2 regions of the Variovorax sp. OV084 genome follow, and region 2 is predicted to be linked to the other one. Evidence: riboswitches for the same ligand, from Rfam matches in the RefSeq annotation. Region 2 holds a riboswitch; the other holds the start of a gene.
What was found. Region 2 has a riboswitch for glycine ahead of gcvT (glycine cleavage system aminomethyltransferase GcvT). Riboswitches for the same ligand answer to the same signal wherever they lie in the genome.

Region 1: another riboswitch for glycine. It lies ahead of BMW87_RS24590 (D-amino acid dehydrogenase); the one in region 2 lies ahead of gcvT (glycine cleavage system aminomethyltransferase GcvT).

What each region holds. Positions count from the first base shown of each region.
Region 1 covers NZ_FOII01000012.1:67,397-73,504, reverse strand. The annotation lists gene BMW87_RS24590 (D-amino acid dehydrogenase) at 1-1,248, opposite strand, end outside; glycine riboswitch at 1,341-1,457, opposite strand; glycine riboswitch at 1,461-1,561, opposite strand; gene rfbB (dTDP-glucose 4,6-dehydratase) at 1,678-2,751, shown strand; gene rfbD (dTDP-4-dehydrorhamnose reductase) at 2,748-3,638, shown strand; gene rfbA (glucose-1-phosphate thymidylyltransferase RfbA) at 3,659-4,555, shown strand; gene rfbC (dTDP-4-dehydrorhamnose 3,5-epimerase) at 4,552-5,103, shown strand; gene rfbG (CDP-glucose 4,6-dehydratase) at 5,175-6,108, shown strand, end outside.
Region 2 covers NZ_FOII01000001.1:19,745-25,852, reverse strand. The annotation lists gene BMW87_RS00135 (TRAP transporter large permease) at 1-1,049, shown strand, start outside; gene BMW87_RS00130 (L,D-transpeptidase Cds6 family protein) at 1,156-1,620, shown strand; gene BMW87_RS00125 (hypothetical protein) at 1,719-2,279, shown strand; glycine riboswitch at 2,313-2,403, shown strand; glycine riboswitch at 2,416-2,528, shown strand; gene gcvT (glycine cleavage system aminomethyltransferase GcvT) at 2,574-3,746, shown strand; gene gcvH (glycine cleavage system protein GcvH) at 3,807-4,178, shown strand; gene gcvP (aminomethyl-transferring glycine dehydrogenase) at 4,230-6,108, shown strand, end outside.

The DNA.
Region 1 (6,108 bases), on a different contig from region 2:
ATCCACCTCCGGCGCCAGCCCGCTCACGATCCGCGCGATCGACTTGCCCGAGCCGCAGGCATGCGTCCAGCCGAGCGTGCCGTGGCCCGTGTTGAGGAACAGGTTCGGAAGCCTGGTCTTGCCGATCAGCGGCACGTTGCTCGGCGTGGCGGGGCGCAGACCGGTCCAGAACTGGGCCTGCGTGGTGTCGCCAGCGCCGGGGAAGAGCTCTTCGACGCGGCGCACGATGGCTTCGCAGCGCACGCGGTTCAGGTCGCGGTCATAGCCGTTGAGCTCGGCCGTGCCGGCGATGCGCAGGCGGTCGCCCGACTCCGAGGTGTAGCGCGAAAACACGAGCTTGAATTCGTCATCCGTCAGCGAGACCTGGTGGGCCTTCGACGCGTCCTTGACGGGCAGCGTCACCGAATAGCCTTTGGCCGGGTAGATCGGCAGGCGAATGCCCAGCGGGGCGGCATACAGCGGGCTCAATGAACCCATCGCCAGCACGAAGGCGTCGCCGCGGATGCGCTGGAAGCGGCCTTCGCTGTCGGTGGCTTCGACGTGATCGATGCTGCCGCCGGCTTCGCGCAGCGCGGTCACGGTGTGGCTCATCAGGAACTTGACGCCCGCCGCGGTGGCCAGGCCCACCAGTTCGCGCGCGAAGCGGTTGGCGTCGCCGGACTCGTCCTCGGCCGTGTAGGTGGCGCCGGCCAGCTTCGGGCGGATGTGGGCGAGGGCGGGCTCGATCTTCACGGCTTCGTCGGCCGAGATGACCTGGCGCTCGCAGCCCAGGGCGCGCATCTGCTCGGCGGGCGCGAGGGCGCCGTCGAACTCTTTTTGCGTCGTGTAGAAGTGCAGGATGCCCTGCGTGCGCTGGTCGTAGTTCAGGCCGGTGTCGCGGCGCAACTGTTGCAACATCGAGCGGCTGTATGTTCCGAGACGCACGATCTGCTCGATGTTGTGGCGGGTGCGCGCCGGCGTGCATTCGCGCAGGAACTGGAGGCCCCAGAGCCACTGGCGCATGTCGGCGCGGATGCGGAAGAGCAGCGGAGCATCTTCCTTGCCCAGCCACTGCAGCACCTTGAGCGGCGCGCTGGGGTTGGCCCAGGGCTCGGCGTGGCTGACGGAGATCTGCCCACCGTTGGCGAAGCTGGTTTCGGCGGCTGGGGTGGCTTGCCGGTCGATCACGGTCACTTCGTGGCCGAGTTGCTGGAGGTAGTAAGCCGAGGTCACGCCGAGCAGGCCGGCGCCAAGAACGATCACGCGCATTTCAAGTACCTTTGAGGTTGCAGCGCTTGAACGACGGGCGTGGTGTGCTATTGAATGAATAGCAAAGCAACCGGACGACCGTAGTCCAAGTTGCCGCTCCCCCTGTCCTCGGTACCTGAGAGATTCACCCGCTGCGCCCGCAGAGGGTTTGCTCCTTCGGTGCATCACGACCACGTTGGGCGGTGTGATGGCTCTCCAGACGGCGTTTCAGTTGGTGCAGTACAGGTCCCTTGTTCGGACCGACCTGAGCGTTTATGGGAGTTTGCGCCTTCGGTAGGGCCACCGGGGTGGCCCGCTCTCCTGCAGTGGGGCGATTGTAGGCGGGGCTTGCGCGGGCGCCAACCTTTGATTTCTCTCCTCTGGCCGAATGGGATAATCGCCTGTTGATTTGCCGCAAGGCGATCGTTCCATATATCAGCAGGGGACTTCATGATCCTGGTTACCGGCGGCGCTGGCTTCATCGGCGCCAATTTCGTACTCGACTGGATCGCCAACGGCGAAGAGCCGGTCGTGAACCTCGACAAGCTGACCTACGCAGGCAACCTCGAGACCCTCGCGTCGCTCAAGGGCAACCCGAAACACATCTTCGTGCAGGGCGACATCGGCGACAGCGCCCTCATCGACCGCCTGCTGGCCGAGCACAAGCCGCGCGCCGTGGTCAACTTCGCCGCCGAATCGCACGTGGACCGCTCCATCCACGGCCCCGAAGACTTCGTGCAGACCAACGTGCTGGGCACCTTCCGCCTGCTCGAATCCGTGCGCGGCCACTGGAGCGCGCTGCCAGCCGAGCAGAAGACGGCCTTCCGCTTCCTGCACGTGTCCACCGACGAGGTCTACGGCTCGCTGTCGAAGACCGACCCCGCCTTCACCGAAGAGAACAAGTACGAGCCCAACAGCCCGTATTCAGCCAGCAAGGCCGCCAGCGACCACCTCGTGCGTGCCTGGCACCACACCTACGGCCTGCCGGTGCTGACCACCAACTGCTCCAACAACTACGGCCCCTTCCACTTCCCGGAGAAGCTCATCCCGCTGATGATCGTCAACGCGCTGGCCGGCAAGAACCTGCCCGTGTACGGCGACGGCATGCAGGTGCGCGACTGGCTCTACGTGAAGGACCACTGCAGCGCCATCCGCCGCGTGCTCGAAGCCGGCAAGCTTGGCGAGACCTACAACGTGGGCGGCTGGAACGAGAAGCCCAACATCGAGATCGTCAACACCGTGTGTGCGCTGCTCGACGAGCTGCGCCCCAGGGCCGACGGCAAGCCCTACAAGGAACAGATCACCTACGTCACCGATCGCCCCGGCCACGACCGTCGCTACGCCATCGATGCGCGCAAGCTCGAGGCCGAGCTCGGCTGGAAGCCCGCCGAGACCTTCGACACCGGCATCCGCAAGACCGTCGAGTGGTATCTGGCCAATGGCGAGTGGGTGCGCAACGTGCAAAGCGGCGCGTATCGCGAGTGGGTCGAGAAGCAATACGACACGACGAAGGCTGCGGCATGAAGTTGCTGCTGCTGGGCAAGGGCGGACAGGTCGGCTGGGAGCTGCAGCGCAGCCTGGCGCCCCTGGGTGAACTGGTCGCGCTCGACTTCGACAGCACCGATTTCAACGCCGACTTCAGCCGGCCGGAGCAACTGGCCGAGACAGTATTGAAGGTGCGTCCCGATGTGATCGTCAATGCGGCGGCGCACACGGCCGTCGACAAGGCCGAGAGCGAACCTGACTTCGCGCGCAAGCTCAACGCCACCTCTCCGGGAATCGTGGCCGAGGCGGCCCAGCAGATCGGCGCGCTGATGGTGCATTACTCGACCGACTATGTCTTCGACGGCAGCGGCACCAGGCCCTGGAAGGAAGACGACGCGACCGGCCCGCTCAGCGTGTACGGGCGCACCAAGCTCGAAGGCGAGCAACTGGTGACCCAGAACTGCGCTCGTCACCTGATCTTCCGCACCAGCTGGGTGTATGCCGCGCGCGGCGGCAACTTCGCCAAGACGATGCTGCGACTGGCGAAGGAGCGCGACAAGCTGACCGTCATCGACGACCAATTCGGCGCGCCCACGGGTGCGGAGCTGCTGGCCGACGTGACGGCGCATGCCATCCGGGCGACGCTGCAGGACCCGGCCAAGGCTGGCCTCTATCACGCCATCGCCGGCGGCGAGACCAGCTGGTACGGATATGCGCGCTTCGTGATCGAGCAAGCCAAGGCGGCCGGTGTCGAACTCAAGGCCGGACCGGAGGCCGTCGAGGCCGTGCCGACCAGTGCCTTCCCGACCCCGGCAAAGCGCCCGCACAACTCGCGCCTGGACACCACCAAGCTGCAGACCACGTTCGGCCTGCGCCTGCCGCCCTGGCAGGAAGGCGTCGCGCGCATGCTGCGCGAGATTCTTTGAACTTTCACGAGAAAAAGAACATGACCAAGACGACGCAACGCAAAGGCATCATCCTGGCCGGTGGCTCGGGCACCCGCCTGCACCCCGCGACCCTGGCGCTCAGCAAGCAGCTGCTGCCGGTGTACGACAAGCCGATGATCTATTACCCGCTGAGCACGCTGATGCTGGGCGGAATGCGCGACATCCTGATCATCAGCACGCCGCAGGACACGCCGCGGTTCGAGCAATTGCTGGGCGATGGGAGCCAGTGGGGGATCAACCTGCAGTACGCGGTGCAGCCCAGCCCTGACGGGCTGGCGCAGGCGTTCATCATCGGGGACAAGTTCGTCGGGAACTCTCCGAGTGCACTTGTGCTGGGGGACAACATCTTCTACGGGCATGACCTTGTGCACCTGCTGTCCGAGGCGGACACGAAGACTTCCGGGGCCACGGTGTTCGCGTACCACGTTCAGGACCCGGAGCGATACGGCGTGGTGGCCTTCGACGCCAAGGGCAAGGCGAGCAGCATCGAAGAGAAGCCGCTGAAGCCCAAGAGCAGCTATGCGGTGACGGGGCTGTACTTCTACGACAACCAGGTTGTCGACATCGCCAAGGCTGTAAAGCCAAGCGCGCGTGGGGAGCTGGAGATCACCGCGGTGAACCAAGCCTACCTGGATCGCGATCAGCTGAATGTGCAAATCATGCAGCGCGGCTATGCATGGCTGGACACGGGCACGCACGACAGCCTGCTGGAAGCGGGGCAGTTCATTGCGACGCTGGAGCATCGGCAGGGGTTGAAGATTGCCTGTCCTGAAGAGATCGCTTGGCGCAATGGGTTTATTACAAGTGAAGAACTCGAGAAGCTGGCAACGCCGCTGGCCAAGAGCGGGTATGGCAAGTACCTGAAGCATCTGCTGAGTGAAGAGGTCCGCTCGTGAAGGTCACCTCCACCGTCATTCCCGATGTGCTGATCGTCGAGCCAAAGGTGTTCGGCGACGCACGGGGATTTTTCTATGAGAGCTTTAACGGCCGGGCCTTCGACGAAGCCGTGGGCCGGCATGTCGAGTTCGTCCAGGACAATCATTCGCGTTCAGCCAAGGGTGTGCTGCGCGGATTGCACTACCAACTGCAGCAGACACAGGGCAAGCTGGTGCGCGTGGTGCGTGGCGCCGTGTTCGATGTGGCGGTGGACATTCGTCGCGCCTCGCGAACATTTGGCCAATGGGTGGGCGTGGAGCTTACTGAAGACAACCACAAGCAACTCTGGGTGCCCGAAGGCTTTGCGCACGGCTTCCTTGTATTGAGCGAATCGGCGGATTTTCTCTACAAGACCACCGACTACTATGCGCCGGCGCATGAACGAGCCATCCGGTGGGATGACAAGGCCATTGGAATCCGTTGGCCGGAGGTCGGCGTTTCGCCAGTCCTGTCCACGAAGGATCTGGCCGGTCTGTCGTTGGACCAGGCGGAACTGTTCGAACGCTGAAGATTTTCGCCCCAGGCTGGGTGTAGATTGAATGAGCTTGTTTGATGGGGAATGAACAAAAAATGACTGATATGGCGGAATTCGAAAAGGATCTACGCGGGCGCAGGGTTTTCGTCACGGGCCACACCGGGTTCACCGGCGGATGGGCTTGCCTGTGGTTGCAGTCGATTGGTGCCATCGTCGAAGGCTACTCGCTGCCTGCGGAAACAACGCCGTCGCTGTTTGCAGCTGCGGGTCTCGAAAAAGACGTGCCGGGCACGATGGGCGATATCGTCGACTATGAGCGCCTCCTGGCTGCGATGCAGGCCTTCAAACCCGAGTTAATCCTTCATTTGGCCGCGCAACCACTTGTGCGCCGTTCGTATCGCGAGCCGCTCCGGACGTTTCTGGTCAATGCACAGGGCACAGCGCATGTGCTCGAGGCCGCCCGTATCACAGGCGGCGTGCGAGGAGTGGTCTGCGTGACCACGGACAAGGTCTATCGCAACAACGAATGGCCGTGGCCCTATCGGGAAAATGATCCTCTCGGAGGAAAGGACCCCTACAGCGCGTCGAAGGCTTCGGCCGAGATGGTGATACAGAGCTATGCCGCGTCGTATCCCTTCGCTGAGGGCAAGGGGCCCGCAATCGCCACGGCGCGCGGTGGCAATATCGTCGGCGGCGGCGATTGGTCCGAGGATCGGCTGATTCCTGATTTCGTCCGTAGCGTTGTGAACGGAACGCCGTTGACATTGCGCTACCCGCAGGCAACGAGACCGTGGCAGCACGTGCTGGCGCTGGTCCACGGCTACCTGCTGTTGATGTCCAAGCTGATCGGCCCGAACCCGCAGGATGCCGCGCGTGCCTGGAACCTGGGGCCGCATGATCCGAAGCAGTATTCGGTGCGCGAAGTCCTGGAGTTGATGAGCGATGAATGGACGCGTCCTCCGCTCGAATTCATGGACAACCCGCTGCCCGAAGCCGGAGCGCTGGCGCTCGACAGCTCGCTGGCCCACAACCTCCTTG
Region 2 (6,108 bases):
TCGCAGGCCAGTTCGTGGGCCACCGGCGCGGCGGGCTGGGCTACACCAACGTGGTGTCGCTGACCTTCTTTTCGGGCATCTCGGGCTCGGCGCTGGCCGACGCGGCGGGGCCGGGGTCGATGCTCATCAAGATGATGGACAAGGCCGGCTACGACCGCTCGTACGCGGCGGCGCTCACGGCCTCGACCGCCATCGTCGGGCCGATCATTCCGCCCTCGATCATCATGATCATCTACGCGCTGCAGGACGAGAGCGTATCGGTCGGCACGCTGTTCGCGGCCGGCATCATGCCGGGCATCCTGATCGCGGTGGCGATGTGCGTCGTGAACTTCTACGTCTCGAAAAAGCGCAACTACAAGGGCGATGGGCAAACGCCTCCGCTGCGCGAGATCCTGGTCACGACCTGGAAGGCGATTCCTGCGATCCTGCTGCCGGTGGTGATCCTGGGCGGCATGCGCGCCGGCTGGTTCACGCCGACCGAGGCCTCGGTGGTGGCGGTGTTCTATGCGCTGGTGTGCGGCAAGTTCGTCTACCGCACGCTCGAGTGGAAGATGCTGCCCGACATCCTCTCGCGCTCTGCCCTGCTGTCGGCTTCGGTGCTGATCATCATCGGGCTGTCGGCCTCGTTCGCGTGGGTGCTGACCATCGAGGGCATTCCGCAGCAGATGGCCGAATGGCTCATCAGCATGAACCTCTCGCCGTGGATGTTCCTGATCATCGTCAACGTGTTCCTGCTGCTGTTCGGCATCTTCATCGAGCCGCTGCCGGGTGTGATGGTGCTGGCGCCGATCCTTGCGCCGGTGGCCATCAAGCTGGGTGTGGACCCGGTGCACTTCGCGATGATCGTGATCTTCAACCTCACGCTGGGCATGATCACGCCGCCGGTGGGCGGGCTGCTGTTCGTGACCTGCAACGTGTCGAAGGTACCGATGTCGGCGCTGGTGAAGGAGCTGGTGCCGTTCCTTTGGGCCCATGGGGCGGTGCTGGTCATCCTGACCTTCGTGCCCGCGCTGAGCACGTGGCTGCCGCACGTGCTCGGGTTCAAGTAGCGGCCCGGGCTCCGGGGCCTGATCGGCCCGGTGAATCGGCGGATGTTCACTGCCAGAATCGGGCGACGGGCCAAGGGCCAACAACCGACAAGGAGGGGACTGCGCCATGAATCGATTCCTGAGCTGCCTGCTGGGCGGCGCCTTGCTGGCTCCGGCTGCCTTCGGCGCCCCGCCCGCAACGCCCGCCGCGGCACCAGCCCCCGTATCGGCAGCAGCGCCGGCCGATCCCGCCTCCAGCATCCGCGAAGTCGAAGCCGCCGTGCGCGCCTGGGCCGCGGCCTGGTCAGCCCGGGACGTGGTGCGCTACCTGGCCGCCTATGCACCCGACTTCACGCCGCCGCGAGGCCAGGACCGCAAGGCCTGGGAGGCGGACCGCCGCGCGCGCATTACCGACAAGACGACCATCAGCGTGAGCATCGACAGCCTGGTCATCAGCGTCCAGGGGCAGGCGGCCAGCGCGAGCTTTCAACAGACCTACAGCGCCGACAAGCTGCGCGAGAAGAGCCGCAAGACGCTGGAATTGCAGCGCGTGGGCAACCAGTGGCTCATACGCAAGGAAAGCGCGGGCTGAAGGCCAGCCGCGATTGCCCCTGTAAGGCAAACGGTTCATGAAGATGTCACCACTTGCAACGATGCTGCAGCCCTCGATTCCCGAAAGCTGTGGCTGCCATGTTTCCCACCAAGACCGACAAGGCGCGCGACGAACTCCAGGGCGGACAGCGCACGCTCAGCCAGCGTGAGCGCGCCCTGCTGCTGATGGCCGATGGCCGGCGCTCGCTGACCGACTTCAGTCCGCTGTTCTCCAACCGGGTTGAAGCCGAACAGGCGATCCAGGCGCTGGTGCAGCGGGGTTACCTGCAGGCCCCGCAGGCTGCTGCTGCGGCACCGGCGCCCGCACCGGTAGCAGCCCCCGCCCGGCCCGCGCCTATCGCCGCCGCCGAGCCGATCCAGGTCGCCACCACCTCGGCCGACACCTTCGACGGCAAGCGCTCGCTGGCCACCACGCGCATGTTCCTGTTCGACATCTGCGAGCGCATGTTCGTGCGGCGCGACCCGAAATTCGCGCTGCAGATGCGCGACGCCCTGCGCGAGGCCCGCGACCGCGAGGCGATGCTGACCATCGCCGCGCTGATGCTCACCGAGATCGAGAAAACCGCCGGGGTGGAGCGGGCCGAATCGCTGCGCGAGCGCATCGACAAGCTGCTGCCGCCGGCCGAAATCATCCACTGACGCCGAACCCCGGCCCCGCGCGATCCACTACACTCGCCAGGGTCAGGAGAGAGCCCCGCGTGCCGGGGCCGCCGAAGGCGCAGGGGTTTCCCGAACGCTCAGGCAAAAGGACTGACAAGGCGCCGGTGAACACCGGCGTTTCCTTGCTGGAGAGAGGCCGTTGCAGTGAAAACTGCCCATCGGCCCACCGAAGGAGCAAACCCCGATCGTGGGGCGAATCTCTCAGGTAAAGCGGACAGCAGGGGTGGCCCATGGCTTGCGTCATGGATTTCGTCTGCCCCTTTGGAGTGCCCCGTGGCTGCTTCTTCCGCCCCCGCTACCGAACTTCTCAAGACGCCGCTGCACGACCTCCACGTGGAGCTCGGTGCCCGCATGGTCCCCTTTGCCGGCTATTCGATGCCGGTGCAGTACCCCGCCGGCCTGATGGCCGAGCACAAGCACACGCGCGATGCGGCCGGCCTGTTCGACATTTCCCACATGGGCCAGCTGCGCCTCGTCGGGCCCGATGCAGCGGCCGCCTTCGAAACCCTGATGCCAGTCGACGTGATCGACCTGCCCGCCGGCAAGCAGCGCTACGGCCTGCTGCTGAACGACGAAGGCGGCATCCTCGACGACCTGATGTTCTTCAATGAAGGCAACGGCTCGATCTTCGTGATCGTCAACGGCGCCTGCAAGGTGGCCGACATCGCCCACATCCAGCAGAAGATCGGCAGCCGCTGCCAAGTGCAGCCCCTGCCCGACCACGCCCTGCTCGCGCTGCAGGGCCCGCAGGCCGCGGCCACGCTGGCGCGGCTGTCGCCCGGCATCGAGCGCTTCGTGTTCATGACGGGCGGTGCGGTGCAGATCGGCGGCATTGCCGCCTTCGTCACCCGCAGCGGCTACACCGGCGAAGACGGCTTCGAGATCTCGGTGGCCGCGAAGGACGCCGAGGCGCTGGCCCGCCTGCTGCTGGCCCAACCCGAGGTCAAGCCCATTGGCCTGGGCGCGCGCAATTCGCTGCGGCTCGAAGCCGGGCTTTGCCTCTACGGCAACGACATCGACACCACCACCACGCCGGTCGAGGCCTCGCTCAACTGGGCGATGCAGAAGGTGCGCCGCACGGGCGGCGCGCGCGAAGGCGGCTTTCCAGGCGCGACAAAGATCCTCGCGCAGCTTGCCGTCGCTGCCGCAGGCGCTGCCGGCCACACCGACCACGACACGCTGAAGCGCAAGCGCGTGGGCCTCGTCGCCCTCGAACGCATTCCGGTGCGCGACGGCACGGTGCTGCAATCTTTCGAAGGCCACGACATCGGCGTCGTCACCAGCGGCCTGCTCGGCCCGACGGCCGACCGCTGCATCGCGATGGGCTACGTGGCCACCGCTTTTGCCGAACCGGGCACGCGCGTGCAGGCCATCGTGCGCGGCAAGCCGGTGCCGATGGAGGTCTCGACGATGCCTTTCGTGCCCACCCGCTACTACCGCGGCTGAGCCCGGTCGACCCGGCTAGGCTCTACACCCCGATTCATTTTTTCCACGAGGAGTTTTTCCATGAGCATCAAGTACACCAAGGACCACGAATGGGTGTCGGCCGAAGGCGACGCAGCCACCGTCGGCATCACCGTGCATGCGCAGGACGCGCTGGGCGACGTGGTGTTCGTCGACCTGCCCGAAGTCGGCAAGACCTTTGCGCAAGGCGAAGTTGCCGGCGTCGTCGAATCGGTCAAGGCCGCGGCCGACGTGTTCATGCCCGTGTCGGGCGAGATCACCGAAGTGAACGAGGCGCTGCGCGCCGATCCGTCGCTGGCCAACAGCGACCCACTGGCCGCCGGCTGGTTCTTCAAGGTCAAGCTGAGCGAACCCGCACAGCTCGACGCCCTGCTGGACGCGGCCTCCTACGACAAGTTCGCCGCCGAATCCTGATCCGCTGAGTTCTTCAGCCACCTTCCTTCTTCTCCCCGAGCCCTCACCGCCATGCCGACGCCCGCCCTTCCCTCTTTGCAAGAACTAGAGAACGCCGAAGAATTCCTCGCCCGCCACATCGGCATCGATGCGGCGGACGAGGCGCGCATGCTGCCGGTGATCGGCTCGGAAACGCGAGCAGAGCTCATCGACGGCATCGTGCCCGCGGCCATCCGCCGCGCAAAGCCGATGCGCCTGCCCGCACCGGCAACCGAAGCCGATGCGCTGGCCGAGCTGAAGGTGATGGCGTCGAAGAACAAGGTGTTCAAGAACTTCATCGGCCAGGGCTACTACGGCACGCACACGCCGGGCGTCATCTTGCGCAACGTGCTCGAGAACCCCGCCTGGTACACCGCCTACACGCCCTACCAGGCCGAAATCTCGCAGGGCCGCATGGAAGCCCTGCTCAACTTCCAGACGATGGTGTGCGACCTCACGGGCATGGCCATCGCCAACGCCTCGATGCTCGACGAGGCCACGGCCGCAGCCGAGGCCATGACGCTGGCCAAGCGCAGCGTGAAGAGCAAGAGCAACGTGTTCCTGGTGTCGGGCGACTGCCATCCCCAGACCATCGAAGTCATCAAGACGCGCGCCGCGCCGCTGGGCATCGAAGTGAAGGTGAGCACCGTGTCGGAAACGCTGCCCCACCTGATGGTGAGCGGCGAGTTCTTCGCCGCGCTCGCACAGTACCCCGCCACCACCGGCCACGTGCACGACCTGCGACCACTCGCAGGCCACGCGCATCAGTGCGACGCCGCCCTCATCGTCGCGGCCGACCTGCTGGCGCTCACGCTGCTCGTCGCGCCCGGCGAGTTCGATGCCGACATCGTCTGCGGCACCACGCAGCGCTTCGGCATGCCGCTGTGCAACGGCGGCCCGCACGCCGCCTACCTGGCCTGCCGCGACGAATTCAAGCGCTCGCTGCCGGGCCGCCTGGTCGGCGTGAGCGTCGACACGCACGGCCAGCCCGCATACCGCCTCGCACTGCAGACGCGCGAGCAGCACATCCGCCGCGAGAAGGCAACGTCGAACATCTGCACCGCGCAAGTGCTGCCGGCCGTGGTGGCCAGCATGTACGCCGTTTACCACGGGCCCGACGGCCTCACACGCATTGCGCAGCGAGTGGCAGCGCTCACGGCAATCCTCGCCAAGGGCCTCACGCAGATGGGCCGCGAGCCGGTCAACACCACCGCGTTCGATTCACTGACCATCCGCACCGGCGAAGACACGCCGGCGATCATCGAGCGCGCGCAAGCCGCCGGCGTCAACCTGCGCCAGCGCCTGCAGCAGCACCTGGGCATCTCGCTCGACGAGACCAGCACGCGCGCCGACGTCGAAACCCTGTGGAGCCTCTTCGCGCCCGCCGGCACGCAGGCGCCGCGCTTCGATGACCTGTCGGGCAGCACCACGCCGCTGATCCCCGAAGACCTTCGCCGCAGCAGCGCCTTTCTCACGCACCCGGTGTTCAACACCCACAAGAGCGAAACCGCGATGCTGCGCTACATCCGCAGCCTGTCGGACAAAGACCTGGCGCTCGACCGCAGCATGATTCCGCTGGGCAGTTGCACGATGAAGCTCAACGCGACGAGCGAGATGATCCCCATCACCTGGCCCGAGTTCGCCAACATCCACCCCTTCGCGCCCGCCGAGCAGCAGCAGGGCTATGCCCAGCTCGACGCCCAGCTGCGCGCCTGGCTGTGCGAAGCCACCGGCTACGCGGGCATCAGCCTGCAGCCCAACGCCGGCTCGCAAGGCGAGTACGCAGGCCTGCTGGCCATCCGCTCGTTCCATGAAGCCAAGGGCCAGGGCCACCGCAACATCTGCCTGATTCCGTCTTCCGCACACGGCACCAACCCCGCGAGCGCGCAGATGGTGGGCCTGCAGGTGGTGG